DNA from 3 places in the Thermanaerovibrio acidaminovorans DSM 6589 genome. Region 1 is predicted to be linked to each of the others. Evidence: riboswitches for the same ligand, from Rfam matches in the RefSeq annotation. Region 1 holds a riboswitch; each other region holds the start of a gene.
What was found. Region 1 has a riboswitch for cobalamin ahead of TACI_RS07865 (heme/hemin ABC transporter substrate-binding protein). Riboswitches for the same ligand answer to the same signal wherever they lie in the genome.

Region 2: linked by a shared signal. The riboswitch ahead of TACI_RS00100 (aconitate hydratase) and the one ahead of TACI_RS07865 (heme/hemin ABC transporter substrate-binding protein) in region 1 are both predicted to bind cobalamin.
Region 3: linked by a shared signal. The riboswitch ahead of TACI_RS00275 (precorrin-8X methylmutase) and the one ahead of TACI_RS07865 (heme/hemin ABC transporter substrate-binding protein) in region 1 are both predicted to bind cobalamin.

What each region holds. Positions count from the first base shown of each region.
Region 1 is NC_013522.1:1,584,121-1,594,015, forward strand. It holds gene tuf (elongation factor Tu) at 1-1,095, opposite strand, end outside; tRNA gene TACI_RS07840 (tRNA-Thr) at 1,238-1,313, opposite strand; tRNA gene TACI_RS07845 (tRNA-Tyr) at 1,325-1,410, opposite strand; tRNA gene TACI_RS07850 (tRNA-Thr) at 1,431-1,506, opposite strand; gene TACI_RS07855 (ArsR/SmtB family transcription factor) at 1,630-1,965, shown strand; gene TACI_RS07860 (heavy metal translocating P-type ATPase) at 1,949-3,823, shown strand; cobalamin riboswitch at 3,837-3,966, shown strand; gene TACI_RS07865 (heme/hemin ABC transporter substrate-binding protein) at 3,978-4,925, shown strand; gene TACI_RS07870 (ABC transporter ATP-binding protein) at 4,922-5,698, shown strand; gene TACI_RS07875 (FecCD family ABC transporter permease) at 5,695-6,642, shown strand; gene TACI_RS07880 (MotA/TolQ/ExbB proton channel family protein) at 6,736-7,281, shown strand; gene TACI_RS07885 (ExbD/TolR family protein) at 7,278-7,646, shown strand; gene TACI_RS07890 (TonB family protein) at 7,643-8,329, shown strand; gene TACI_RS07895 (TonB-dependent receptor plug domain-containing protein) at 8,338-9,895, opposite strand, start outside.
Region 2 is NC_013522.1:19,729-29,623, forward strand. It holds gene gmd (GDP-mannose 4,6-dehydratase) at 1-727, shown strand, start outside; gene TACI_RS00090 (GDP-L-fucose synthase family protein) at 727-1,683, shown strand; gene TACI_RS09360 (hypothetical protein) at 1,680-1,805, shown strand; gene TACI_RS00095 (glycosyltransferase family 10 domain-containing protein) at 1,862-2,674, shown strand; cobalamin riboswitch at 2,790-2,991, shown strand; gene TACI_RS00100 (aconitate hydratase) at 3,162-5,096, shown strand; gene icd (isocitrate dehydrogenase (NADP(+))) at 5,398-6,651, shown strand; gene TACI_RS00110 (citrate lyase ACP) at 6,722-6,982, shown strand; gene TACI_RS00115 (HpcH/HpaI aldolase/citrate lyase family protein) at 6,979-7,857, shown strand; gene citF (citrate lyase subunit alpha) at 7,854-9,410, shown strand; gene TACI_RS00125 (hypothetical protein) at 9,490-9,895, opposite strand, start outside.
Region 3 is NC_013522.1:61,170-71,064, reverse strand. It holds gene speE (polyamine aminopropyltransferase) at 1-160, opposite strand, end outside; gene TACI_RS00295 (HD domain-containing phosphohydrolase) at 228-2,381, opposite strand; gene TACI_RS00290 (ABC transporter substrate-binding protein) at 2,378-3,505, opposite strand; gene TACI_RS00285 (metal ABC transporter substrate-binding protein) at 3,697-4,536, shown strand; gene TACI_RS00280 (ZIP family metal transporter) at 4,541-5,356, shown strand; cobalamin riboswitch at 5,364-5,523, shown strand; gene TACI_RS00275 (precorrin-8X methylmutase) at 5,595-6,245, shown strand; gene TACI_RS00270 (sirohydrochlorin cobaltochelatase) at 6,293-7,195, shown strand; gene TACI_RS00265 (ABC transporter substrate-binding protein) at 7,279-8,175, shown strand; gene cbiD (cobalt-precorrin-5B (C(1))-methyltransferase CbiD) at 8,172-9,257, shown strand; gene TACI_RS00255 (bifunctional cobalt-precorrin-7 (C(5))-methyltransferase/cobalt-precorrin-6B (C(15))-methyltransferase) at 9,257-9,895, shown strand, end outside.

The sequences.
Region 1 (9,895 bases):
CAGCTTCACCTCAAACTGGCTGTTGTCCCCAGGCATGACCATCTCCACGCCCTCCGGAAGCTTGATCTCCCCAGTAACGTCCGTGGTCCGGAAGTAGAACTGAGGCTTGTAACCGGAGAAGAACGGCGTGTGACGACCACCCTCCTCCTTCTTCAAAACGTAAACCTCCGCCTTGAAGTGCTTGTGCGGCTTGATGCTGCCAGGCTTCGCCAAAACCTGGCCCCGCTCAACCTCGTCCTTGCCTACACCCCGCAGAAGGACCCCCACGTTGTCTCCCGCCACCGCGTCGTCCAATATCTTACGGAACATCTCAAGGCTGGTGGCCACCGTCTTCTGGGTGTCCCTCATCCCCACTATCTCAACCTCGTCTCCCGCCTTGATGACACCGCGCTCCACACGACCGGTCACAACCGTGCCACGACCGGTTATGGTAAACACGTCCTCGATGGGCATCAAGAACGGCTTGTCGGTCTCCCGAACAGGGGTGGGAATGTACTCGTCACAGGCCTTCATGAGCTCCCAGATCTTGTCGGTCCACTCGTCCTCGCCATCCGCCTCAAGAGCCTTCAGCGCGGAACCGCGAATGATGGGAACCTCGTCGCCAGGGAAGCTGTACTTGCTCAGCAGGTCCCGGATCTCCATCTCCACCAGATCCAGAAGCTCCGGATCGTCCACCATGTCGCACTTGTTCATGAACACCACCAGCGCGGGCACGTTCACCTGACGGGCCAAAAGCACGTGCTCACGGGTCTGGGGCATGGGACCGTCCGCAGCGGACACCACCAGGATCGCACCGTCCATCTGAGCCGCACCGGTGATCATGTTCTTGATGTAGTCCGCGTGCCCCGGGCAGTCAATGTGCGCGTAGTGACGGTTGTCCGTCTGGTACTCCACGTGGGCTATGTTGATGGTTATCCCACGCTCACGCTCCTCCGGCGCCTTGTCTATCTGATCAAAGGGCGTGAAGTCCGCGTATCCCTTCTTCGACAGCGTCTTGGTGATCGCCGCCGTCAACGTGGTCTTGCCGTGGTCTATGTGACCTATGGTACCTATGTTCAGGTGCGGCTTAGACCTGGTAAACTTCTCCTTCGCCATCTTACCCATACCTCCCTGGTATGCTTTTGTTTTCCCCCGAAGAGGACAGCCCGACGGCAGACTCCGTCCGCGGCGATTCTACCATAAGCTCAACCATACCAAAAGAGACCCGGGACTTCAAGCCCGGATCTCTTCAAAAGCCTGGAGCCGACTTCCGGACTCGAACCGGAGACCCCATCCTTACCATGGATGTGCTCTACCTGCTGAGCTAAGTCGGCACCGAAGGAAATGGTGGTGGGAGTAGGATTTGAACCTACGTAGGCGCTAGCCGGCAGATTTACAGTCTGCTGCCTTTGACCACTCGGCCATCCCACCACGTGGTAGCTTGGTTGCTCTGGAGCCGGTGAGAGGGATCGAACCCCCGACCTGCTGATTACAAGTCAGCCGCTCTGCCAACTGAGCTACACCGGCGTTACGAACTGGAATTATACCAGCCTCCGCCCGCCTGTCAACCACCCCCGCCCCCTTGCCAGGACCAAAAAATTGTGATATATGCTCACTTGAACAATCATTCATGCTTAAGGGGGCGAGAAAGTGGCAGACCTAGACGGGGACAATCAGCTCCTGTACGACCTGGCGGAACTATTCAGGGTCTTCGGAGATACAACCCGGGTCAGGATCCTCTGGTGCCTGGCCCAGTCGGACATGTGCGTCTCCCACCTGGCGGAGCGGCTTCGCATGAGCCAGTCGGCGGTGTCCCACCAACTGAGGATCCTCAAGTCCGCCCGGCTGGTCCGGGTCACACGACAGGGACGGAACGCCATCTACGGCCTGGACGACCAACACGTTAAGGCCATCTTCGACCAGGCCCTCCAACACGTGAGCCACACATCCATGGGAAGGGAGAACAAAAATGAGCCAGACCGCTGAATGCCGGTCCTGCCGGTGCTGCGCCGACGAACACCACCACGACCACCACGGAACCACCCGAATCCCAAGGGGACTGCGACTCGTCCTGGGGGCCGCCGCCCTGGCGGGGTCCCTGCTCCTTCCCAACCACATAAGACCCCTGGGCCTCATCGCCGCCTACCTCATCCTGGGGACCAACGTGATGGCCTCCGCCCTGAGGAACGCCCTCAAGGGGGACCTGTTCAACGAGTTCTCCCTCATGTCCATCGCCACCCTGGGGGCCATCGCCATAGGGGAACTGGCCGAAGGGGCGGCGGTGATGCTCTTCTACGAGGCGGGGGAACTGCTCCAGGACATGACCGCCGAGAGGTCCCGGCGAGCCATAGAGGCCGCCATGGACCTGAGGCCCAAGATGGCTCACCTCATGACCCCCCAGGGGGAGGCGGACATCCCCCCCGACCAGGTGGAGACCGGATCCACGATCATCGTGAGGCCCGGGGAGATGATCCCCCTGGACGGACAGGTCACCCAGGGCAGGGCATCGGTGGACACCTCATCCCTCACCGGCGAGGGGCTACCGGTGGACGTGGCGGAGGGGGACCCGGTCCAGGCGGGGACCATGAACCTGGACGGGCACCTGAAGATCCGGGTGACCCGCCCCTTCGACCAGTCCGCCATGGCCCGGGGACTCCAGCTGCTGGCCCAACAGGAGGGGAGCCGCACCAGGACCGAGCGGTTCATATCCGCCTTCGCCCGCCGCTACACCCCGGCGGTCATGATCCTGGCGGCCCTCATTTCCACCGTCCCACCCGCCCTCGGTATGGGCAGCTTCAGGCAGTGGGCCTACCGGGGGCTGGTCTTCCTGGTGGTCTCCTGCCCCTGCGCCCTCATGATCTCCGTCCCCCTGGCGGTCCTGGCGGGGCTAGGCGCCTCCGCCCGCCGGGGGCTCCTCCTCAAGGGAGGGGACGCGCTGGAAAGGCTATGGCAGGTCCGAAGCGCCTTCCTGGACAAGACCGGGACCCTCACCAAGGGGACCCTGCGGGTGCTGAAAGTGACCCCCGCCCCGGGGGTGGACCCCGCCCGGCTGATGAACCTCGCCGCCGCGGCGGAGATGGGATCCAACCACCCGGCCGCCCGGGCCATCGCCGCCCAGGGGTCCCACCTCTCCCCGGAGGACACCAAGGAGCTGCCAGGCATGGGGGTGGAGGCCACCGTGGATGGCTCCTCCATCCTGGTGGGCAACCGGCGCCTCATGGAGTCCAGGGGGGTTGAAGCCCCGGAGGAGGCTCTGGAGTCCGGCGCGGTCCACGTGGCGGAGAACCTGAGGTACCTGGGTTCCATCCAGCTGGGGGATCAGCTGAGGGAGGACGCCCAAACCGCCCTGGACTCCCTCCGCCGGCTGGGGCTCAACCCCCTGGGGGTCATCTCCGGGGACAGGCCCCACCGGGTGGAGGAGCTCACCGGCCAGCTCCCCCTGGACATCCGCCTGGGGGACCTGCTCCCCGCCGACAAGGTGGAGGTGCTCAAGGCCCGCCCCTTCAGCCTCTTCGTGGGGGACGGGATCAACGACGCGGCGGTTATGGCCGCCTCCCACGTGGGGATCGCCGTGGGGGGCCTGGGAGCGGACGTGACCGTGGAGGCCTCCGACGGGGTCCTCCTGTCGGACCGGCTCTCCCCGGTGGCGGAAGCGGTGACCGTAGCCAGGATGAGCCGCCGGGTGGTGGGACAGAACATCGCCATGGCCCTCTCGGTAAAGGCGGCGGTGCTGATCCTGGGCACCCTGGGGGCGGCCAACATGTGGGAGGCGGTCTTCGCCGACGTGGGGGTGGCCCTGCTGGCCACGCTGAACTCCTGCCGGGTCCTCCGGTCGGTCCGTTGACCCCCCCATACAAAGAACCTATAATCCACCCGGTAAACAAACTGGGCCCCCTCGGGGCAACTCCGGTGAAAGTCCGGGGCAGCCCCGCTACTGTGAGGACCTTACGTCCAAGCCAGAAAACCCGACGGGGCCGGGAAGGATGTTGTGCGAGGGCATGTATCATCCGGATAGCTTTTCACGTTCGTCTTCCAAGGGGACCGGCGGTCCCCTTTATTCCTTCGCTGGCTGGCCCATCCTCCTGCTGGCGGCGCTCCTCCTGATCTCCCCGTCTACTTCCGACGCCCTCCCATCCCCCAAACGGATCGTGTCCCTCTCCCCGGCGGGGACCGAGATGCTCTTCGCCATGGGACTCGGGGACCGGGTCGCGGCGGTCACCACCTTCTGCGACCACCCCCGGGAGGCCCTATCGAAGCCCAAGGTGGGGGGCTTCGCGGACGTGAGCATCGAGGCCCTGATATCCATGGGGGCGGACCTGGTGGTGCTCCAGGACATCCACTCCCCAATGACCCAGCAGCTCACCCGGGCAGGGATCCGGTGGATCATGCTGCGCCAGGACAGCGTTGCCCAGGTGCTGGACTCCATGCGGGCCCTGGGGAGGGCCTGCGGCGTGCCGGACCGGGGGCAGGCCCTAGCCAGGCGAACCGAGTCCCAGATAAGGGCCATATCCTCCAGAACCAAGGGGAAGCGCCCCCGGGTGCTGGTCTGCGTCTCCCGGGAGATGGAGGCGGGGCGCATAACCTCCTTCTACGCCGCTGGGCCCAGGAGCTTCTACGGGGAGCTGGTGAGGCTGGCGGGGGGAGAGAACTGCCTTCCCCCCTCATCACCCCCCTACCCCATGGTCTTCGCCGAGGGGCTCCTAGCCATGAGACCCCAGGTGGTGATAGACCTGGTGGGGGACAGGAACTTCTACCACTCCTCCTCAAGGCTCAACCGGGACGAGCTGTTCGACCTGAACGAGATCCGCCGCAAGTGGCGCCGGTCGTTCCCCAACTCCACTTTCAAGCTCCAGGTACTGGAGGGCACCGTTTACCTCCGGCCCGGGCCCAGGGTACCCGTGGTGATCGACGCCTTCCAGCGGGCCACCCGGGAGGCGTCCCGATGAGCATCGTCTCCGTGAGGGACCTGACGGTCCAGATGGGGGGAAGGACCATCCTCCGGGACGTGAACCTGGACCTTAGGCCCCGGGAGGCCCTGGCGGTGATAGGCCCCAACGGGGCGGGAAAGAGCACCCTCCTCAAGGCCATCATGGGGATGGTACCCCACCGGGGGCGGGTGGCCCTGGACCGGAGGCCCCTGTCGGAACTGTCGCCCCGGCAGGTGGGCCGGATCATCGCCCTGGTGCCCCAGCCATCAGAGGGGCGCCCCCCGGTCACCCCCCTCGAGCTGGCCATCCTCTCCCGCTACCCCTGGCAGGGCTCCTTCGACGGGGTGGGCTGCCAGGAGATGGCCCTCATAAGGTCCGCCCTGGAGGCGGTGGACCTCTGGGAGCTCCGGGACGTGCCCATGGGGAGCCTGAGCGGCGGGGAGGCCCAGCGGGCCCTCATAGCCGCCGCGCTGGCCCAGGATACCCGGTGCCTCGTGCTGGACGAGCCCACCGCCTCCCTGGACTACCGACACCAGTGCGAGGTGCTCAGGCTTCTACTGGACCTTAGGTCCCGAGGGGAGGATCGGGGGATGATCATGGCCACCCACGACGTCAACCTGGCGCTTAGGTGGGCCACCCGGGTGGTGGCCCTGAGGGAGGGACGGGTGGTTCTGGACCGCTCACCCGAGGACCTGGGCCCTGAGGAGCTGTCCTCCGTGTTCCAGGTCCGTTTCCGGCGGATCTCGGATCCCCAGGGGGGATGCATCATGCCCCAGGAACTGATGCTATGAGGCGTCCCCTGGCGTTGCTCGGCCTACTCTCCCTCCTGGCCCTCCTGACCCTACCCTTCGTGGGGCCCATGCGGATAGCCCCCTCGGAGGCCCTGGGGAACCGGGTGTTCACCACCATGCGGGTGCCCCGGGTGCTGCTGGGCTACTCCACCGGAGCCACCCTGGGGCTCTGCGGTGCGGTGTTCCAGGTTTTGCTCAGGAACCACCTGGCCTCCCCGGACGTGATGGGGGTCTCCTCCGGTGCCGCCCTGGGGGCGGTGGCGGCCATAAGGCTGGGGCTATCGCCGGTGGGGATCGGGGCCTTCCTGGGCTCCAGCCTGGCCATAGGGCTCATCCTCACCGCCGGGGCCCAGACGGCCCGGCGAGGAGGCGGGAGCCAGGGGCTCCTGCTGGCGGGGGTGGCGTCCAGCTTCCTGTTCGGGAGCCTCAACATGGTGATCCAGTACGGGGGCGGCTTCGGCGACTCCTTCAGGATGCTACGATGGGCCATGGGGGGAATACAGGTGGTGGGATACCAGCAACTTGTCCCCTCCCTGGGGGCCCTGGGGGTCACCGTCGGCTGTTGCCTGGCCTTCCTGAAGGAGATAAGGCTCATCCGCTGCGGGACCCTATTCGCCAGGAGCCGGGGGGTCCCGGTGGACCGGGTCCGCTGGATCCTGTTCGGCCTGATCTCCATGGCGGTGGCCGCCTCGGTGTCCCTCTGCGGCCCCATCGGCTTTGTGGGGCTCTTCGGCCCCCACATGGCCAGGATGCTGGGCGTCAAGGGGGAGGGAGGGGGGCTTTGGGGAAGCGCCATGGTGGGGGGGCTGATACTCTCCGGGTGCGACGCCCTGGCAAGGACACTCTGGGCCCCGTCGGAGATACCGGTGGGGATAATCACCTCCGGCGCGGGGGCCCTCTTCTTCCTCTGGCTGATGCTGTTCGGATCCGAGCGGCAAGTCTGAACCCGGGAGGGATCTTCAATGTGGAACTGGGTTTCTTTCCTTAGGGACGGGGGTCCCATAGCGTGGATCATATTGTTAACGTCGATCTTTACGATGGCCCTGGCGATGGACAGGCTATGGGTCCTGTACCGGTGCACCCTAGTGTCCCGCCAGCTGGACCTCAACCAACTGGAGGAACCGCTGGGATCCCATGGGACCGGGGGTCATGCCACCCTACCACCTGGCCCCGCCGCCCGGGTGGTCCAGGGGATCATGGCCTTCTGGGACAAGGGTTCCGGGGCAATGAGGGAGGCGGCGGAGATAGCCATAAGGGAGGAGCTGTTCCTCCTCTCCAAGGGGCTCTCCACCATCGAGTGGGCCGCACGGATAGCCCCCATGTTGGGGCTACTGGGCACGGTGCTGGGCATGGTGGACATGTTCGGCGCCATAGGAACCGCCGGAGCATCCTCCGGGGCAGTGGCCCTGGGGATCCGTAAGGCCCTTTACACCACCGTGGCGGGGCTGTGTTGCGCCATCCCCGCCTCCGCCATGTTGCGCCTTCTGGACCACCTGATAGACGCCGAGGAGGAGAGGCTCCGGCGGATATCCCACCACCTCATCCTCCACCGCATGAGATGTGAAGGGGGGACCCAGGGGTGAGGCGCCGGGGGCACCAGATGGACATGACCCCCATGCTGGACGTGCTCTTCATGCTGATCATCTTCTTCGTCCTCACCACCTCCTTCGCCCGGCTGGAGACCCAACGGGTGGACCTGCCCAAGGGGAGGGGGGAACGGACGGAGGTAAAGGCGGCGGTGATAACCATCACATCCAACGGGGAGATCCTCCTGGACGGGAAGCCCTCCAGCCTGGGGGAGCTGAAAGCACGCCTCCGGGGACACCCACGGGTCCTGCTGGGGGCCCACCGGGGAGTGCCCTACGGCAGGGTGGCGGAGCTCCTGTCCGCCCTCAGATCCGCAGGTGTTGAGTCCGCGGGGCTGCTGCTGGAGGGGAGCTCCAATTGAGACGTGCCCTACCCTTCCTCCTGGCCAGCCTATGGATCCACTGGGCGGTCCTGGGGATCATCACCCCGCGTTCCCACCAGCCCCCGGGGATTCACGTCATGCGCATCACCATTGAGACCGCCCCCACCGCCCCCCCTTCCGTGACACCCGGGGCGGACCCGCCCAAAGCCAAGACCGAGGCCCCGGTTAAAACCCCGGCCAAGCAGAACAGGATCCCGAGCGAACGCAATCCAAGCGCCCGAAGGGCCCCAAAGGAGGCCTCCCTGGGGGAGGCGAAGGATAGGGGGGGGACCGATCGATCCGGGGACACGGATGGCCCCGCCGGCGGCCCACCGGCGGAGGGGGCCCCGGCAGGTGAAGGGGGACTTCCATCGGGGGGTCAAGCGGAAGGCGGGGGGACCGGTGAAACCCTACCGGGTGGAACGGCGGAGGACGCCACCCTGCGGGTGAAGCCCCGGTACCCCCGGGCGGCTCGGCAGAGGGGCGAGGAGGGCACGGTGGTGATCCGCCTCACGGTCCGGGACGGGGTCCCCATCGATGCGAGGGTGGAGTCCTCCAGCGGGTCCCCCCGGCTGGACCGGGCGGCGCTGGAGGCGGCGGCCATGTGGCGCTTCAGGCCCCAGGTGAACGGGGAGGTCCGGATCCCCTTCCTCTTCAGGCTGGTGGATCCGGACCCCCGGTGAGGTGACGCCTAGATGCGGCCGCTCAGGGTCAGGTACCAGGTCCTCTCGGGCGTCACATAGCCGCTCCGGTCCACGAAGAACTCCCGGCCGAAGACGTTGCGTCCCCCCAAGGTCAGCTCCATCTCCCCCAGGGAGCGGGAAAGGTTGAGGTCCACCAGGAAGATGTCCTCCTCGGAGTAGTGGTTGGTGTTGTCCCTTATGGCCCTATCCCCGTAGAACCGGCCGGTGACGCTGGCCCTCCAGGGTCCCCGGGTCCACTCCAGGGTGGAGACCGACTTCCACCGGGGATCCCCGCTCCTGGTCCACTGACCCGAGGCCCTCTCCTCCCCGTAGGCCCAGGACAAACCCTGCCGATAGGTGAGCCCCTCGGACAGCCGCAGGACCCACTCCGCCTCCACCCCGTAGGCCCGGTAGCGCTCCAGGTTCACGTACTGGCCGATCCAAGTGATGGGATCCGACTGGTAGGCGATCCTGTCGTCCAGGTCGGTGTAGAAGAGGTTGAAGCTCCAGCCGGCGGCGGACCGGACCCCCGCCTCGTAGCTCCACCCCTTCTCGGGCCTGAGCTGGTAGTTGGGGATCCCCCAGCTCCTCATGGGCATGTAGATCTGGAAGAAGCTGGGCATCACGAAGGCCCTGCCGGCGGACAGGTACCACAGCCTGCCGGAGGGGTCCTCGTAGGAGAGGGACACCTTTGGGTTCAGCTCCGAGTAGTCGTCCCCCCTCTCAACGTCCCAGCGCTCGTAACGGAGCCCCAGAAGGCCCGTCAGTTCCCCCAGGGGGAAGCTGGTCTCCCCGTACAAGGAGAGCCCATCCCTCTTGAGGTCGTAGGGATCGTTGTTGCCAAAGGGGTTCTCGAAGTTCCTGCTGTCGGAGCTGTCCCGACGGAGCTCGATCCCGTAGGCCAGGAGGTTTGAGCCCCACTTGCCCCGCCCGTCCAGGGCGAGCCCCAGGTTGCTGTCCTGGTACTCACTCCTGCCGGAGGAGTCGAAGACCCGCTTGAAGTTGCTGCCGTAGTAGGCCTTGAGGGACAGGTCCCCTGGAACCGGTAGCTCCAGCACGTAGCGGCCGTAGTCGTTCTCCTGCCGGTTCAGGTCCCCGTCGTAGGTCCAGCGGGAGGAGTAGTCCCCCAGGCTGGCCTTGAAGGTCCACCCGTCCCCCTTCAGGTCCAGGCCGTAGTGGTTCGCCCGGTAGTCGTCGGACCGGTCGTAGAGGCCGTTGGTCCGCCTCCTGATCCGGCGCTGGCCCTCCTCCTCTCGGGAGTAGCGGACCGTGGCGGTAACCCTATCTCCTCCGGAGGCCCAGACGGTGCCGGAGAGGTACCCGTCGGATCCGCCGGTCAGGGAGAAGCCCGCCGGGGCGGCCCCCTTTCGAGTCACCACGTTTATGACCCCTCCAAGGCCGTGGGAACCGTAGAGGGCGGAGGAGGCGCCCTTTAGGACCTCCACCCGCTCGATGGAGCTCAAGGGGACGGTCCTGAGGTCGAAGGGGGCCCCCAGCACCGCCCCGGTGCCGTAACTGGAGGTCATGAAGGGGACCCCGTCCACCAGGAGTAGCACCTCGGTGGTC
Region 2 (9,895 bases), 280 kb from region 1:
CAGTTGCAGGTTCTATCAGGCCTCCACCAGCGAGCTGTACGGAAGGGCCTCTGAGGTGCCCCAGCGAGAGACCACCCCTTTCTACCCCCGTAGCCCCTACGGAGCGGCAAAGTTGTACGGTTACTGGATCACGGTAAACTATCGGGAGGCCTACGGGATCTTCGGTTGCAACGGTATCCTGTTCAACCACGAGTCGCCCCTTAGGGGAGAGACCTTTGTGACCAGGAAGATAACCCGCGGGGCCGCTAGGATATCCCTTGGACTTGATGATAGGCTATACCTGGGAAACCTGGACGCCCGGAGGGACTGGGGACATGCCAGGGACTATGTTAGGGCCATGTGGATGATGCTTCAACACCACGAGCCGGGGGACTACGTGATAGCCACCGGACGCTGTCACACCGTGAGGGAGTTTGCCGAGTTGGCGTTCTCTAAGGTTGGCATATCGTTAAAGTGGATTGGCAGCGGGGTGGAGGAGAAGGGGATCGACGCCGATACCGGCCGGGTGTTGGTGGAAGTGGATCCAAGATACTTCCGCCCCACCGAGGTGGACGTGCTCCTGGGTGATTACACCAAGGCCCGTGAGACGCTGGGCTGGGAACCCACCGTGACCCCGGAGGAGCTGGTGGATGAGATGGTGTCTTACGATCTAATGTTAGCCGAGCGGGAGAGGCTTTGCTCCAGGTCCGGTTATCCCGTGCATCCCCCCATGGAGGGGGCGTTGTGATGGCCTTCGACGTTCCGGGCCCAATTTTCGTTGCGGGGCATAGGGGTCTTGTGGGATCTGCGGTTATTAGGCGCCTATCGTCTCTGGGCAGAGAGGATGTTATAACCGCTGATAGGTCTGAGCTGGATCTTACGGATCAGGCGGCGGTAAGATCCTTCATGCGGCGAGTTCGTCCCGGTTGCGTGTTCCTATGTGCAGCCAAGGTGGGTGGGATAATGGCCAACGCCAAATATCCCGCGGATTTCATAGGTGAGAATCTGGCCATAGAGGTGAACGTTATCCGGGAGGCCTTTGGAGCTGGGGTTGGGTTGCTTCTGTTCCTCGGGAGTTCCTGCATATACCCCAAGCTATGTCCGCAGCCGATCCGGGAGGATTACCTTCTGAGCGGGCCACTGGAAGCCACGAACGAGGCCTATGCGGTGGCCAAGATAGCGGGGCTTAAGATGTGCGAGGCCTACAGCCGCCAGTATGGCGTGTCCTATATATCCGTCATGCCGTCAAACCTGTATGGTCCTGGTGATAACTTCCATCTGGAGACGTCCCACGTTTTGCCCGCCATGATCCGCAAGTTTCACGAGGCCAAGGCAAGGGGAGCGGAACAGGTGGTCCTCTGGGGAACCGGGAGCCCCCGCAGGGAGTTCCTACATGTGGATGACCTTGCATGTGCGAGCGTGTTCCTTCTGGAGAACTATCGAGGCTATGAGCCGATCAACGTTGGGACCGGTACCGATGTTACCATAGCGGAGTTGGCCGATATGGTAAGGAACGTGGTGGGTTTTCGAGGGCGGGTTGTCTGGGATTCCAGCAAGCCGGACGGAACACCGAGGAAGCTTCTGGACGTTTCCAAGATAAGATCCATGGGTTGGAGCCCCTCAATAGGGCTTGAGGAGGGAATTCGCTCCACCTATAGGTGGTTCCTGGATAACTGGCGGGATGCCAGGGGGTATGCCGGATGAGGATAAGGGTAAGCACCGCCTTTCCCCATTGGCCTCTGAAGTTGCAGAGCCCATCCGGTAGCGGAGTCTGGGATGGGGTCGAGTTCCTGGTGGACCAGGAGGTGGATCGGGCGGATGGATAGTCTTCGAGGGCGTTAGAGAGGTCCAGAGTACCGTCTGTCCCGGCGAGAGGGTGGTTTTGGTAACCTTTGAGCCTCCGGCTATAAAGTCCTACGACCCAAGGTACACCAGACAGTTTGCCCGAGTTCTCACGTGTCATGCCATGGACCATGGAGGGTTGATCCTGGGGCAACAGTGTCTTCCGTGGCACTACGGAAGGAACGTGTCCGGAGAGGGAGACGACAGGTTCCTGGAGAGCTACGACTCCCTTGTTGCGGACGATCCATTTTCGTGTAAGGAACGTTTGGCCTCCGTTATATGCTCCGCCAAGCGGAGCCGGGATTGTCACCGCCGTAGGAACCGGTTCGTGGAGCTCCTTGGGGGGGCTGGAATCGATGGGCTCGATCTCTTCGGCCGGGGCCGGGCCCGGGAGGTTTCCTGCAAAAGGGATGCCATTAGGCCCTACAGGTACCACGTGGTGCTGGAAAACTCGTCATGCCCGCACTATTGGTCCGAGAAGCTGGCGGATGCATACCTGGGGGGGGCTTTCCCAATCTACTGGGGCTGTCCCAACCTGGAGGAGTACTTCCCTGAGGGTTCCTTCGCCCGGATAGACATAGATGATCCGGAGGGGGCCGTGAATGCCATTCGGGAGATCATTCAAAGCGATGCCTACTCCAAGGCTGTTCCGTTGCTTCGGCTGTGCAGGGAGCTGATTCTCGAGAGGTACAACTTCTTCCCTACAATGGCTAAGCTGATTAGATCCCTTGATGCGGGGGAGACCAGGCGAGTGACGCTGAGGCCCGAGGAACTCTTCTCCATCAGGGGGCGTATACGGCGGATCAGGTTAGGGATAAAGCGAATGATGGGCGCCGAGTGCGATATGAGATGAAGGGTCTGGAATCCCGCAACCCTTTCATCGACAGCGCCGAAGAGGGATGCTAATTTACTGAAAAATATGTATTTTACAGTCTCCGCTTGACAAATTGTCGTTGAGCATGGAGAATTCCCCCCAAGGGATCTAGGGTCCCGGTATTTAAAAAACTTGAACTGCTTCGGGTGAACGGGAAGCCGGTGAAAGTCCGGCGCGGACCCGCCACTGTAAGCCTGACTCTGCGAGCGTTATCCACTGGGGATTTGGATCCCTGGGAAGGGGCCCGTTAGGGGATGAGGGTGAGCCAGGAGACCGGCCCGGGGCAGCGGCGGGAGAAGTCCGCGGAGATCGGACGTTCTACCGGGGTGACGCCATCAGGGTGGGCTGGGTCCTTCGTACCCTCCTTGTGGCATTGCACGGATAGTTGGATCTTCGCGGAAGCGGAGGTCCATTTTTTTTGATGCGGTAGCTTTGCTTATCTATCTAAAGAAAGGAGCTGTTGACCGTGGGACTCACGCTAACCGAGAAGATCTTGAACCCTCACGTGGTTGAGGGAAGGCCTGAGAGGGGGGAGAGGGTAGGTATCAGGATTGACCAGACCCTCACCCAGGATGCCACCGGTACCATGACGTATCTCCAATTCGAGGCCATAGGAGTGGAGCGGGTGAGGACGGAGCTCTCGGTTAGCTACGTGGATCACAACATGATCCAGGAGGATTTCAAGAACCCGGATGACCATCGGTACCTGATGGACGTGGCCAAGAAATACGGGATAGTCTTCTCCCCCCCGGGCAACGGCATCTGTCACCAGCTTCACGTGGAGCGCTTCGCGGTTCCGGGCAGGACTCTCCTGGGCAGCGACTCTCACACCCCCACCTCCGGCGGGGTGGGGATGCTGGCCATCGGAGCGGGGGGCATGGACGTGGCCTTGGCAATGGCGGGGGAGCCCTTCTACGTCAACTACCCTAGGATAGTAAAGGTGCACCTGACCGGCCGTCTTGGCCCCTTCGTCTCCGCCAAGGACGTGATCCTGGAGGTGCTGCGCCGCATAGGGGTCAAGGGCGGGGTTGGCAAGGTGCTGGAGTACTGCGGTCCCGGTGTTGAGACCCTGTCGGTGCCAGAGCGGGCCACCATGGCCAACATGGGGGCCGAGACGGGGGCCACCTCCTCCATCTTCCCCAGTGACCAGGTTACCCGCCGTTGGCTGGCCGCTCAGGGCAGGGAGGAGGCCTTCGTGCCCTTGGAGGCGGACCCGGACGGGGTCTACGACCAGGAGATAGAGATAGACCTGTCCCGAGTGGAGCCCCTGGTGGCGCTGCCCCACCAGCCGGACAACGTGGTCCCCGTGAGGGAGGTGGCGGGGATGGAGATCCAGCAGGTCATGTTCGGCTCCTGCACCAACTCCTCCCTCCGGGACCTGGAGTCGGTGGCCCACATCCTGGGGGACGGGCCGGCGCACCCGGAGGTGGACGCGGGCGTATCCCCCGGGAGCCGCCAGGTGCTGCACCACATAGCCGCCTCCGGCGCCCTGGAGAGGATCCTCTCCGCCGGGGTCAGGATCCTGGAGGTGAGCTGTGGGGCCTGCATAGGCATGGGCTTCGCTCCCCCCACCGAGGGGGTCTCCCTGAGGACCATAAACCGCAACTTCCTGGGCCGCTGCGGCCATAAGACGGGTAAGGTTTGTCTGGTTAGTCCCGAAACTGCCGCCGCCTCCGCTGTGGAGGGGAGACTGACGGATCCAAGGGACTTCGCCCAGCGCCGGGGTCTTAAGCCCTTCGTCTTCGTCCAGCCCGAGAGGTTCCACGTGGACGACCGGCGGTTCGTGTTCCCCCCCGAGGACGGATCTTCGATCCAGATCCGCCGGGGGCCAAACATAGCGCCCTTGCCCGCCATGGAGCCCCTGGGGGAAATGGTCTGCGGCCTGGTGCTTCTGAAGGTTGGGGACGATATAACCACCGATCACATAATGCCCGCGGGGGCCAAGGTCCTGCCCCTGAGGAGCAACGTCCCGGCCATATCAAAACACGTTTTCCAGGTGGTGGACGGCACCTTCCCCGAGAGGGCCCTGGCCTCCGGCGGTGGCTTCGTTGTGGGGGGCGCCAACTACGGACAGGGTTCCAGCCGGGAGCACGCTGCCCTGGCCCCCCGCTACCTGGGGGTGAAGGCGGTGCTGGTGAAGAGCTTCGCCCGGATCCACCTGGCCAACCTGGTGAACTTCGGTATCCTGCCCCTGGTCTTCCAGGATCCGGCGGACTACGACCGGATAGACCAGGGGGACCGGTTGGAGCTGGCCACCGATGAGGTGCGGGCCGGATCGGTCTTCCGGGTTACCGACGTCACCAAGGGCATCCAGGTGCCCTGCACCACCCCGGTGGGGGAGGAGGACCTCAATGTGATAATGGCCGGCGGCAGGCTCAACTACGTTAAGGCCCGACGATAGGGCAATTATGATAATTCGGTAAAGCGAAGCAAAGAAAAAGGTTCCCCGGGGGCGGCCCTCTCGGAAGACGTAAACCCTTGCCCAGTTTGCTCCCCTTCCGGAGACGGCCAAAAGGTACCGAACGGCAGTAGCGCCTCCGCTTCCGCACCCCGGGGCTTTTTTTTAACTACCGCCACGTTTTGCCTCTTGATGAGGGCTACGCGGGCTACATGGGTTGCCCGGATCCGTTGGCCGCGGACGGGGTGACTTCGGATCCCATAGCGGGGCCTTGGCCCCGAAGGAAAGGGAGGGAGCAGGTGTGATGAGGTTTGAGGGACTGGAGCTCAAGATCTACAAGGCCCCCGAGAGCGGGGAGAGGATCCTCTTCGATGGTGGCCGCCTTCAGGTGCCGGACGAGCCGGTGATCCCCTACGTGGAGGGGGACGGCATCGGGGTGGACATAACCCCCGCCATGAGGATGGTGCTGGACCAGGCGGTGAGGAAGGCCTACGGGGGCAGGAGGAGGCTCCACTGGTGGGAGATCTACGCGGGTCAGAAGGCCATGGACATGTTCGGCACCGCGATCCCCGAGGACTCCTTCAACGCGGTGCGCTACTTCCGGGTGGCCATAAAGGGTCCCCTCACCACCCCGGTTGGAGGCGGCTTCAGGAGCCTGAACGTGGCGTTCAGGCAGGAGCTGGATCTCTTCGCCTGCGTGAGGCCCGTTAGGTGGTTCGAGGGGGTCCCCGCCCCTCTGAAGCGTCCCCAGGACGTGGACATGGTGATCTTCCGGGAGAACACCGAGGACCTGTACGCGGGGATAGAGTGGGAGGAGGGTACCGATGAGTGCCGCCGGGTGATAGAGTTCCTCAAGGGTATGGGGAAGGAGATCCGGGTGGACTCAGGCATAGGCATAAAGCCCATCTCCAGGACGGGGACCGAGCGGCTGGTCCGGATGGCTATCCAGTACGCCATCGCCAACCGCCGCAAGTCCGTAACCCTGGTCCACAAGGGGAACATAATGAAGTTCACCGAGGGGGCCTTCATGAAGTGGGGCTACGAGCTGGCCAAGCGGGAGTTCGGGCACGTGTGCATCACCGAGCAGGAGGTGTCGGAGCTCCACGGGGGCGTGGTGCCGGAGGGTAAGATAGTGATAAAGGACCGGATCGCAGACGCCATGTTCCAGCAGATCCTCCTGCGTCCTTCGGAGTACGACGTTTTGGCCATGCCCAACCTGAACGGGGACTACATGTCCGACGCCCTGGCGGCGGCGGTGGGGGGCCTTGGTCTGGCCCCGGGGGCCAACATGAACGACCAGGTGGCCTTCTTCGAGGCCACCCACGGCACCGCCCCCAAGTACGCCGGTCAGGACAAGGTTAACCCCGGCTCCCTGATCCTCTCCGGGGTGCTCATGTTGGAGCACCTGGGCTGGAGGGAGGCGGCGGAGCTGGTGATAAGGGGCATGGAGAGGGCCATAAGCGAAGGGGTGGTAACCTACGACCTGGCCCGCCAGCGGGAGGGGGCCCGGGAGGTCTCCTGCTCCGCCTTCGCCAGGGCCATATGCGAGAGGATGTAGGTTAGCGGGGCGGATGATGGCGGGGGATGGATCCCCCGCCGTTTGTTTGGGGGGGGTGTTAGAGTTGATTGTGGAGTCTCGAGCGGGCACGCTGGAGTCCTCGGACTGTCTGGTGTGCGTGTACCCGTCGGACCGAGTGGAGGTTCGCCTCAAGGGGGTCTGCGCCAGGATGTACCCGGAGCGGACCCGGGCGCTGGTGGAGGAGGGGCTATGCCGGATGGGCATAACCGGTGCGCTGGTGGAGATCCAGGACCAGGGGGCCATCCTTCCCACCCTCAGGGCCCGGCTTAAGACCGCCCTGAGCAGGGCCGTTGGGGGTGTAGAGGGATGAGGCCCGTGAGGTCCATGCTTTACGTGCCGGGTAACAGCCCGGGGATGCTGCAGCACTGCGCCACCTTCGGGGCGGACAGCGTGCTTCTGGACCTGGAGGACGCGGTGGCCCTGTCGGAGAAGGACGCGGCCCGGGACCTGGTGTGCGAGATGCTCAAGGTGCTGGACTTCGGGTCCGTGGTGGTCACCGTTCGGGTGAACGGGGCGGACACGGAGTTCTTCCAGGAGGACCTTAGGGCGGTGGTTCCCTTGAGGCCCCACGCGGTGAGGATCCCCAAGTGCTCCTCCCCGGAGGACGTGATCCTGGCGGACCGCCTCATGGGCCGGATAGAGGAGGAGCATGGGTTGCCGGTGGGCAGCGTGAGGATCCACGCCATGCTGGAGACCGCCCGCGGGGTGGTGAACGCCCTTGAGATAGGTCGCAGTAGCCCCCGGGTGGAGGCGCTGACTCTGGGAGGTCAGGACCTGACGGCGGACATGGGGGTGAGCAAGACCCGGGAGGGCTGGGAGCTCTTCGTGGCCCGTAGCCAGGTGGCGCTGGCGGCCCGGAGCCTTGGCCTTCAGGCGCTGGACACGGTTTGGGCTGACGTGGATGACCACCAGGGGCTTTACGAGGAGGCCCGCCGGGTGGTGGGGCTTGGCTTCACTGGCAAGGCGGCCATCCACCCGAGCCAGATAGAGTGGATCCACCGGGCCTTCGTGCCGGAGTTGTCGGAGGTGGAGCGGGCCCGCCGGATAGTGGATGCCGCCTGTAGGGCCCATGCGGAGGGCAAGGGGGTTGTGTCCGTGGACGGCCGGATGGTGGACGCGCCGGTGGTGAGGCGGGCGGAGAACACCCTTCGTCTCTGGGAGATGGGGGAGGTGGAAGGTCTGTGAGGTTTGTGGAGAACGCCATAGGACGTCCGGTGCCCCTTGAGGTTCCCGGTTTCGGTGCCGTGATCCCCTATGGTGGTCCGTTCTGCCGCCTGGGAGAGGAGGTTCCCCGGGTGAGCCCCCCAATGAGGGGCTATCCGGCCCGGAGGGACAAGGTGACCCATGACGTGGAGGAGGCCATAAGGAGGTCCGGGCTGGAGAGCGGCATGACCGTGTCGTTCCACCATCATCTGAGGAACGGTGACGCGGTGATGTGCCGTGTGCTGGAGGCCTGCGAGAGGCTTGGTATAAGGGATCTTACGCTGGCGCCCAGCTCGCTGACCGACGCCCACGAGGAGGTGTCGGGTTTCGTCCGGCGCGGTGTGGTGAGGATGATCCACACCTCCGGCGTTAGGGGTGAGGTTGGTAAGGCCATAAGCCGGGGAGAGCTGGAGGTTCCGGTGGTGATCCACAGCCACGGCGGCCGGGCCCGGGCGATAGAGGAGGGAAGCATAAGGATAGACGTGGCGTTCCTTGGGGCCCCCAAGTGCGACCGGATGGGGAACTTTACCGGCATGCTGGGCAGGTCCGCGTGCGGGTCGCTGGGTTACGCCCAGCAGGACGCCCGCTACGCCCGTCACGTGGTGGCGGTGACGGACGACCTTTCGGAGGATCCGCTTGGTGTGGTGTCGGTGCCCCAGTATCTGGTGGACCAGGTGCTGGTGGTGGACAGCCTTGGTGATCCCCGGAAGATAGCCACCGGTGCGGCCCGGATAACCCGCAACCCTGTGGACCTGAAGATTGCCCGGGACGCGTTTCGGCTGATCCTGGCGTCGGGACTGATGGAGGACGGGGTGTCGTTTCAGGTGGGTGCTGGAGGGGCGAGCCTTGCGGTGGCCCGCTACGTGAGGGAGCACATGAGCGCCAAGGGTATCCGTGGCAGCTTCGGGTGTGGCGGTGTGACGGGTTACATGGCGCAGATGCTGGAGGAGGGTCTCTTCCGGGTCCTTTACGACGTTCAGAGCTTCGACGCGTCGGTGACGGGATCCATGTTGAGGAACCGGAACCACGTGGAGATAGACCAGTCGTGGTACGCGAACCCGCTGAACCGTGGTTGCGTGGTGAACCATTTGGACGTGGTGGTTCTTGCGGCGCTGGAGGTGGACGTGGATTTCAACGTGAACGTGCTGACCGGCCATGATGGTGTGTTGCGTGGTGCATCCGGTGGCCACTGCGACACCGCGGCGGGGTCGAAGCTGTCGGTGGTGGTGCTTCCGTCGTTCCGGGGTGGAGTGCCGTCGATCCGGGAGCGGGTGGGATGTGTGGTGACCCCGGGGGAGACGGTGGACGCCATAGTGACCGAGCGGGGAGTGTGCGTGAACCCCCGTTGTGTGGATCTTGCGGAGTCCGCCAGGCGGATGGGCCTTTGCGTGAAGGACATAAGGGAGCTGAAGGAGGAGGTGGAGAGGCTGACCGGAGTTCCCCGGGAGGTTGAGGAGGACAGGAGCCGGGTGGTGGCGCTGGTGGAGTACCGGGACGGGAGCGTGATAGACACCGTTTTCCGGGTGGATTGCTGAGCCGGGTGTGATCGTCGAGTTGGATGTGGCGCGGCGGCCCCGTAAATGGGGCCGCCGGCTTACGTGGGCCCTTTTAGGGTCAAGGATCGCACTTGTCCAGGTCCAGCCTGGGGACCGGGCGGGAGACCCCCAATTGGGACAGTTTCCTTAGGCCATGGTCGTTGGATCTAATGTGTACCCCATCGGTGGCGATCCAGTAGATTCGGTGCTTCATCCCCCAGAGCTCTTTGGCGTTCGTCTCGGCCCACTTTTTGAGCCATTGGGCCTTCTTGACGATCTGGCTTACCTCGCTGGTGTGGGCCGGGTGGACCTCCACGAAGAAGGCCTTATCCTCTTTGTTGTTTTCATATCCTATCACGTAGTCCCACCGGCTATCCTGGGGCATCTGGTCCTTCAGGTCCTTGTCCAGGTCCACGCTGCCCAGGATCATACGGCTGTCCTTGCAGGTGACCTTGCTGGAGTTGTTCCCCAGGGCCTTGAGCCCC
Region 3 (9,895 bases), 330 kb from region 1:
CCATCACCTTGCCGTACTCGGGGGTGTCCACCACCAGCAGGTCCTGGTACTGGGTCTTGATGTTCCTGAGCACCTGGGTGATCCTGAGCCCCAGCTTCATGTTGTGGGTCTGCTCCTCGAAAAGCCACATCTCGTTAAGCCTCTTGGGCCTCACTTCCATAGATCATCCCTCCCGGGCAGAGTAGAAGCCCCCGGGGATCCCCCGGGTGGCTACCAATTTTAACCCATCAATCCCTGTCCTTGAAGCGCTGAAATATGGCATCCATGACCAGGTGGTTCTGCCGGAACCACTCCAGCACCTCCGGGGCGAAGTGCTCCGGCATGGTGCGTCCATCCCCCTGGAGGATCACCCGGACCGCCTCCTCGTGGGACATGCCTTCCTTGTAGGCCCGCCGGGACCTCAAGGCGTCATATATGTCCGCCAGGGCCATGACCCTGCCCTCCCAGGGGATCTGGACCCCCGCAAGGCCAAAGGGGTATCCGCTCCCATCCCACTTCTCATGGTGGGTAAGGCATATGCGCCGGGCCATGGCGAGCCACTCCGCCTCCCCCAGGATCTCCGCCCCCCATACGGTGTGCCGCTTCACCAGTTCGAACTCGTCCCGGGTGAGGCCAGAGGGCTTGGAGAGCACCTCGTGGGGCACCTTGAGCTTGCCTATGTCGTGCAATCGGGCGAAGATGCCTATCTCCTCCGCCTCCGTCTCGGTGCGCCCCAGGTCCATGGCGATGCGGGAGGCATAGGTGCCTATGCGGCTTAAGTGCTCCTCCGTCTCGTTGTGGTATATGCCGGTTATCTCCTGGAGCTTCTGGGCTAGGTAGTAGTAGGACTCCCTTATCTCCTGCCGGGACTTGCTGGCGTCCAGGAAGCCCGCCAGCACCGAAGCCACGGGCACCAGGGTCTCCAACAGGGTCTCGTCCCTTCTCCGCCGCTCGGTGAAGCTCACCGTGAGGCCCCCCACCGGCCGCCCCATGTGGGAGAGCCCCATGACCACCTCGGTAACCACCGCCTCGTGCAGGGGCAGGTACCCCTCCGCCTTGGAGACGTCCTCCGCCCAGATGAGCCCCTCCCGGACCGCCCGGCCGATGAGGGAGGAATCCAGCTTCACCGGCTCCGGGGGAAGCCCCTGGTCGTAGCCCGAGTAGGCCACCGGGATAAGGGTGTCCCCCTCCAGCCGGTCCACCACCACCCCAAAGGCGGAGAGCATCTCCCTTATGGTCTCCGCAATGCGGGCCACCTCGTCGGGGGCCTGGTAGCCGGACCGGACCAGGTTGGCCACCTGAATGGTCTGGCCCCAGATCTGCTCCCGCTTCCGCAGGATCTCGTTTGACTCCGTGAGGGAGGCGTTCATGGCCGCCACCTCCTCCCCGTAGGCGTTTATCTCCTCCTGCTGGGTCCAGAGGACCCGCATGGCGGCGGCAACTCCGGATAACATGGCATGAAACTCCTCCAGCCTGCAACGCTCCATCTTCCTCCCCATCTCCTCCGACAGGGAATCTATCACGTTGGATAACTCCTCCGGGCACCTTGTACCCGCTAGGGCCTTCTCCATCCGGCGGAAGAAGTCCGATATCTCACCCATGTCCGGCATGACCTGGTCACGCCAGAGGCGGTAGAAGGCGAAGAGCAATAAGAACATGGCCAGGGACATGAGAATGGGGATCAAGGAACCTCGAATGGCGTTCAACAGCACTTGCCGCTCCGGAACCGTGACCAGGAGCCTCATGTTCTGCACCTCGAAGCACCGGGCCCAGAAGGGGAGCCCCTGGGCGGTGCGCCCCCGGCCCCAGGTGGAGCCGTTAAGGAAACCCGCATCCACCCAACCCCGGGCGGCGAAGTGCCGCCCCACCGGGCCATAGTCCGCCCATATGACCCGCCCGTCCCGGCCAGCCAGCACCGGGGAGGCCCCCATCTCTCCGGTAACCAAGAGGGGGGATGGGTCCATCCTGACGCCGATAAGGTACCGGGAGCCCTCCATCTCCCGTACGGTTACGAACTGGGGGTGCCCATCGGGGTTGAAGACGCTGGACACCTGCCACAGCCCCTCCAGCTGGTCCATCCCGGAAAGGGCTATGCCGGTCGGGATGTAGCCCCGGAAGGTCTGGTCCACCTGGTCCCCCAGGAGCCGTGCCAGGAGCTCCACATCGGGGAAGTAGGTCTCCGCCTTGTATGGTACGGAGGCGATGTAGGAGGCCTTCACCAGCTCCGAGTCCAGGTGACGAACCAAGTTGGAGCTCAGGTTCTCGGTGAAAATCCAGGACCGCCTCTGCCACTCGGACAGCTGGGACTGGAACATGTAGACCCCCTGCAGGGCCACGAGTAGGAACCCCGCGGTGACCACCAGTCCGAACCAGCGGACGAAAAGCCGCTTGAAGGACGTCACCGGCCCGCCCCCCCCCTATCCCGCCAGACCCCATCCTCCAGGATCACCCTATGAAGGGGCAGCATGGCGTCCCCCGCGGCGTCCAGCGGGTAGTCCCCCCTCAGGGCCCTGACGGTCCTGAGACCCTGGAGCCCCCGGAGGACCCCCTGGGGACCCGGGCCTCCCGAAGAGAGGGCGTCGGCCAGCATGCTCACCGCCCCGTAGGCGGAGTCCAACGCGGGCAGCACCGGAAGTCCCGCGATGCGGCCCTTGAGGAACCGGAGGAAAGGATGCCCCATGTCCAGCTCCACCGGGGAAAAGACCACCGACCAGGCGGTCCCGTTAGGCCCCGCAAGGGCGGCGCTGACCGACGACACCCCCCAGCCGGAGGTCACCGCCCCCATGTCCCTGAGGGACCAGGCCATGTTGAGGTATATGCCCGTGTAGTAGGCGGGGAGGGCCAGGTAGAGCCCGTCGTAGTCCCCCACCATCAGCTCCTTCCTGAACCGCTCGAACATGACCCCCGGATCCCCCTCCATCACCCGGACGGGATCCCGCCCCAGCCCCTTGGCGAACCCCTCCAGCTGTCCCCGGGAGTAGACCGAGTTGCTCCCGTCGATCACCGCCAGGTACCGCTGAAAGCCCCCCAGATCCCGAGCCAGTTCCCCCGCCTCCAGGGCCCCGGAGGGGCCCGAGTACCGGTAGAGCACGTCCCCCTCCACCGCCAGCGAGGGGGCGTTGGCGTTGGTGGCTATGGCGGGCACCTTGGCCTGGTTCAGGAGCGGGAGGATCCGGGCCACGAACCCGGACGTGGCGCCGCAAATCACCGCCGACGCGTTGGCGCCCCTTATGGCCTCCAACGCCTCTCGGTCATCCTTTCCGGTGACCACCAGGGGCCTCAGCCGGTAGCCCCAGCCCCGCCGGGCCAGGTTGAAGTACTCCAGGGCGAACAGGGTGGACTGCTGCACCTCCCTGGAAAGGGCGGCCCCTCCCCCCTTGTCCTCGAACCAAAGGGCCACCACCACGTCCTTTGGGCCCATTAGGCGCCAGGCCATGAAGACGAGCGACAGAACCAGTAGCCCCCCCAGGACGTGGCGGAGCAACCGGGGGTTCATTCCAAGCTTTGGAAGCCTGAGCTTGGGCACCAACTGTCACCTCCAGAGGACCGGCGGGGACCGCCGGCCATGCGGTTAAATTCTACCAGTTTTCTGGCGCATTTTGGCCCTCTCCATAACAACAATTTTATGGAGCCGTCACACTCATGGAGCCATCACAATCCGTCTGGGTTCGGCCCTGATGGGATATAATCCGGATCAAAATCCTTCAGATTCCGGAGGTGACGTCCGTGAGGCGAGCGTTGACCCTGATGGCTGCCCTTTTTTGGCTTGTGGTCCTAGCGTCGCCGGGGCTATCCGCTCCGGTGACGGTTATCTGTCCGGTGGAACCCCTGTCGCACCTGGCCAGGCTCATCGGAGGTGATCGGATCCGGGTGGTTACCTTGATCCCCCGGGGGGCGGATCCTCACTCGTTCGAGATGCGTCCCAGCCACGCCAAGGCGGTGTCGGAGGCCCGGGGGGCCCTGAGGCTCGGTCTTCCCCTGGAGGACCGGCTGCTTCCCAAGATGAGGCAGCGGGGGGTGAGGATATTCCAGCTCAAGTTCGACCCCCTGTACGACGGGCATCGGCACCTGGACCCCCACGCCTGGACGTCGGTAAGGAACGGCATGTCCATGGCCCGGTCCATGGCGGAGGCCTTCGCCGAGTTGGACCCGGCGGGGGCCAAGGCCTACCGGGCTAGCCTCTCCAACGTGCTTTCCCGGATGAGGGACCTGGATCGGCGGATGGGGGATGACCTCTCCCCCTTCAAGGGGAGGGGTATCCTCTCGTACCACCCCTCGTGGAACTACCTCTGCCAGGAGAGGGGGCTGGTGCCCCTCTCGGTGGAGGTCCACGGCTCCGAGGCAGGGCCCAGGCACATTAGCCGTCTCAAGGACCGGATCTCCCGGGAGGACATAAAGGTCATGTTCGTGGAGCCCTCCAAGGCGGGCAAGTCCGCCGCCTCCGCCGCCAGGGCCCTGGGGGTGTCCCTGGTGGAACTGGACCCCATGGGGGACGACTGGTTCGCCATGATGGAGGGCGCATTGGCGGCGTTCCGCTCCGCCCTGTCGGGGAGGTGACGGGATGGAGCTCCACCTCTGGTTCCAATACCTGGGGCCGGTAACCCAGGCCCTGCTGGGGGGGGTGCTCACCTGGGGGCTCACCGCCCTGGGGGCCGCCATGGCGTTCCTGGGGGCTAACCCCTCCAGGAAGCTGATGGATCTGATGCTTGGCTTCGCCGGGGGAGTGATGATCGCCGCCAGCTTCTGGTCGTTGTTGGCCCCTGCCATAGAGATATCCGGGGAGCTTGGGATGGTGGAATGGCTGCCGCCGGCGGTGGGGTTCATCCTTGGGGCGGTGTTCCTTCGGCTCCTGGACCTGGTGCTCCCCCACCTTCACCCGGCCCTCAAGGGGGCCAAGCCGGAGGGGATAAGGGCCCACCTGATGAAGACCACCCTGTTGGTGCTGGCCATAACGCTTCACAACATACCCGAGGGTCTGGCCTTCGGGGTGGCCTTCGGCGCCGCGGGGCTCTCCCCCTCCGCCACCCTCTCCGGCGCAGTGGCCCTCACGCTGGGGATAGGGCTTCAGAACCTGCCCGAGGGGCTTGCGGTGGCGTTCCCGCTACGGAAGGCGGGGTTCTCCCGGGGGAAGGCGTTCTTCTTCGGCCAGCTTTCCGCGGTGGTGGAGCCCCTGTTCGCCATGCTGGGGGCCGCGGCGGTGGAATTCGTGCGGGTGGGGCTCCCCTACGCCCTGTCGTTCGCCGCCGGGGCCATGATCTACGTGGTGGTGGAGGAGGTGATCCCCGAGTCCCAGTCGGAGGACAACGGGGACCTGGCCACCATGGGGCTCATCCTTGGGTTCACCTGCATGATGATCCTTGACGTGGCGCTGGGTTAGCGGTTATACATCTTTGTTAGCCTCCGGTGAACGGGAAGTCCGGTGCGAATCCGGCGCGGCCCCGCCACTGTGAGCCCGACGAGTCCGCCGATGCCACTGGGTATGCCTGGGAAGGGGCGGATAGGATGAAGGCCAGCCAGGAGACCGGCCGGGGGCTGAAGGGAAGGTTGCCTGCGCGGGCGGGCGCCTCCGGTGGGAAACGCCTTCCCTTGCCCTTGGGCCCCGGGCCCGGCACAACATCGAAAGGAAGGGGGGAGGTGCGCTGTCTCTCTCGTACGACCGGGATCCCATATCCATCGAGAGGCAAAGTCTTAGCCTAATCCGTCAGGTCCTCCAATCATACTCCATATCCCCGGATCTCATGCCCGTGGCAGAGCGGGTGGTCCATGCGGGGGCGGACTTTTCACTGGCCAACCTGGTGTGCGCCACCCCGGGGTGGCTCTCCGCCGCCCGGGAGCGTCTCACCCGCCAGCGGATCCTCTGCGACGTGGACATGGTGCGCTCCGGCCTGTCCAGGAACCTGCTACGCCAGCTGGGTCTGGAGCCCGTGTGCCTGATACACCAGGAATGCACCGCCGACGCCAGCCGCCGGATGGGTATCACCCGGGCCATGGCCTCGGTGGACGCCGCTCTGGAGATGGGTATCCGCCTCTTCGCCTTCGGCAACGCCCCAACGGGGCTGTTTCGTCTCATGGAGAGGGGGGATCCCGGCGGGGTGGACCTGATCTTCGCCTTCCCGGTGGGTTTCGTGGGGGCGGCGGAGAGCAAGGAGCTGGCCCTAGGCTGGGGGGCCCCCTGCGTGGCCCTCAGGGGCCCCAGGGGGGGATCCAACCTCTGCGCCGCGGCGGTCAACGCGGTGATGAGGCTCTGCGGGGGGACCAAGGGTTAGCGTGGTCATGTCATGGCGCCCGAATAACGTCTCGGGAGGTATGAAAAGTGAGGAGTTTATTGAGGTTCGCGGCGTTGGGGCTGACGTTGGCGTTGAGCCTTCTCTCGCCCTTGGTGGGGGGTATCGCCCTGGCTTCGGAGGCTAAGACCCAGCGGAACGCCATCCTGGTGGTTGCCTTCGGCAGCTCCATGCGGGAGGGCCAGCGGGCCATAAACGCGGTGGTGAGCTCCGTGAAGGGTGCCTTCCCAGGGACGGAGGTCCGGCTGGCGTACACCAGCCGCATAATAATGCGGAAGCTTGCCAAGGAGGGTCAGCACTTCGACGATCCCCTGGTGGCCCTATCCAAGCTCCACGCGGAGGGCTTCACCCACGTGGCGGTGCTCTCCACCCACGTGATCCCCGGGGAGGAGTATGAGGACCTGTCCGCCATCGTGGGGGCCTTCAACTACATGAGGGACCACGGGTCCAAGAGCGGCTTCGAGGCCATAGCCCTGAGCCGGCCGCTCCTCTGGTCCCCGGAGGATTTCGATAAGATGGCGGCTATCCTCAACCGGGCATACGGTAAGGACAGGACCCGGGCGGTGGTGTTCATGGGGCACGGGTCCCCCCACCCGGCGGAGGGGGCCTACGCCCGGCTCCAGACCGTGAGCCTGAGGACCAACCCCAACTTCGTCTTCGGCACCGTGGAGGGGACCCCGTCGCTGGACGACGTGGTGTCCACCCTCAAGCACGGGAAGTTCAAGCGGGCGCTGCTGGTGCCCTTCATGCTGGTGGCGGGGGACCACGCCCACAACGACATGGCGGGCCCGGAGGATGAGTCCTGGAAGAGCGTGCTCTCCAAGGAGGGCATAAGGGTGGACGTCCACCTGGCGGGGCTCGGGGAGAACCCGGAGGTCCGGGCCCTTCTCGTGGAGCACCTGCGGGAGGCGGCCAAGGAGGCGGGCTTCTAGCCCAACGGCGCCACGACGAGGGGGCCCATGGGCCCCCTCGTGAACGTATGCCCCACCGGGCGGGAAGGGAAGCGACATCCTGCATGCATAAAAGAAGACTGGTAATCCTCCTTGCGGTGCTCCTGTTGGCGGCGTTGCCCCGCTTTTCCTGGGCTGTTACGGTGATGGACGACCTGGGGCGCCGGGTTACGGTCAAGGGTCAGGTCCGGCGGATCGTGTCCCTCTACCCGGCCCACACGGAGAACCTGGTGGCCCTTGGGGTCCGGGACCGGATCGTGGGGATCTCCCAGGGGGACGATCCGGATCTGGTAAAGGGGGCCCGGCAGCTACCCTTGAGGCCCTCGCCGGAGACCATACTGTCCCTCAAGCCGGACCTGGTGGTCATGCGGTCCCTGCAGTCCTCCATGCAGCCCCAGCTCATATCCCAGCTTGAGGGGTTCGTGCCGGTGGCGGTGCTGGACCCCCCGTCCTTCGATGGGCTGGAGTCCTACGTGCTTCGCCTGGGCACCCTGGTGGGCCGCCGCAAGGAGGCCCAGGCGAAGCTCAAGTGGGCCCTGGGTATCCTGGAGGAGAGCCGGCGGCGGAACCGAGGCCGGTCCCTGGGGGCGGTCCTCATAGTCAACAATCGGGACGCGACCACCTGTAGCCCCGGCACCTGGCCCAGCCGCCTGATGGAGGCCTCGGGACTTCCCCCGGCGGTCCAGGGGGTCCCCACCTCGGAGGGGAGCGCGGTGGCCCGGCTGGGGGCGGAGGGGCTACTGGCCGCCTCCCCCAAAATCAAGGTGATCCTGGTCCAGCGGGGCCCCATGAACCCCGGGGGCCTGGAGGACTTCCTCCGGGACCAGCGCTTCGCCCCCATGGAGGCGGTGCGCCGGGGTAGCGTCTTCCAGGTGGACGAGCGGGACGTGTCCCGGCCGAGCCTCATGAGGCTCCAGCGGGGCCTCAACCTCCTCTCCTCCATCCGGGAGGGGGCCAAGTGAGCTTGAGGTACGGCTTCACCACCGGCACCGCCGCCGCCGCCGCTACCCTTGGGGCCGCCCTTTGGCTTCTGGGCAGGCCCTCCTGGTGGGTCAAGGTGACGCTCCCCTCCGGGCAGGTTCTCCCCATACCGCTGGGGGGTTGCGAGCGGATAGAGGGGGGAGCCCAGGCCTGGGTCTTCAAGGACGCGGGGGACGACCCGGACGTGACGGACCGGATGGCCATAGCCGCCAAGGTGTGGCTCCGTCCGGGGGGAGGCGTGGAGGTGGACGGGGGCCACGGGATAGGGCTGGTGACCCGGCCAGGGCTCCCGGTGCCGGTTGGGGGCAGGGCCATAAACCCCGCCCCCCTGAGGATGATCCGGGAGAACCTCCTGGGCGCCCTCCCCCGGGGGCTGGGGGCCCGGGTGGAGATCTGGGCCCCCGAGGGGGAGAGGGTGGCCAAGGGGACCTTCAACCCCAAGCTGGGGATAGAGGGGGGCATATCCATCCTGGGGACCACCGGGGTGGTTCGCCCCATGAGCGAGGACGCGGTGGTGGAGACCATAGGCGCCGAGCTGTCGGTCCTTCGGGCGGAGGGGGCCACGTCCGTGTGCCTGGCGCCGGGGAACTACGGCCGGGACGTGGCGGTCCGCCTGGGGGTTCCGGTCCACAGGGTGGTCAACGTGAGCAACTACGTGGGGCCCTCCCTGGACCGGTGCCGGCAGCTTAGCTTCCGAGGGGTGCTGTTCGTGGCCCAGGTTGGCAAGATGGCCAAGGTGGCGTCGGGCTCCATGGACACCCACAGCGCCAAAAGCGACGGCCGGATGGAGGCCCTCTGCGCCTACGGGGCCCTGATGGGCATGGACTCCTGCTGGATCCGGCGCATAATGGACTGCAACACCGCTGACCAGGCGGCCACCATGATGATCCAGGACCCCCGGGGACGCCTGGCGCTGGAGGAGCTCTGCCGCCGGGCCTCCAGAAGGGTGAGCGAAAGGTCTGAGGCTTCTGGGGCGGCGGTCACCTTCGCGTTGCCCAACCTGGAGCTGGCCCGGTCCGGGCCGGTGGAGGACCTTATAAGGTCCATGAGGGGGGACGGTTGATGCTGGAGCTTGGGGAGATAAACGTCTTTGGCACCGGGGCGGGGCCATGGCACCTGACCGACCGGGTCATGTGGCTGATCATGGGCTGTTCGTCCCTCATGGGGGACCGGCGGATCCTGGAGGCCCTGGAGGTGAGGGAGCACCAGGTAAGGTTGCCCCTGGCCTACGGGGACCAGCTGGGGCCCGCCATAGAGGGGGCCCCCAAGCCCCTGGGGATCCTGGTGAGCGGGGATGTGGGGCTCTTCAGCCTGGCCCAGCGGGTGTGCGGCCTTTTCCCCCACCGGGTGCGCCTCTTCCCCAACGTGTCCAGCCTCCAGCTCATGGCCTCCCGTCTGAAGCGAAGCTGGGCCAACGTGCCGGTGATCTCCGTCCACGGCCGTCCCCCGCTGGAGGCCCTGGAGCTCCGCCGGTTCCTCTGGGGCAGGCCCGAGGGAGCGGTGCTACTGGGAAGGCCCCAGGATGTCCGGGAAACCCTTCTGCGCCTTGGGGAGCTGGTGCGGCCGGACGTGACCGGTCACCTGGGGTGGGACCTGGGCACCCCCCGGGAGCAGGTGTTCCACGGGGGGCTGGACCAGCTGGCACACCTGCCATACACGGGGAACCTATCGATCCTGTGGCTCTCCGCGGGCCCCCAGGGA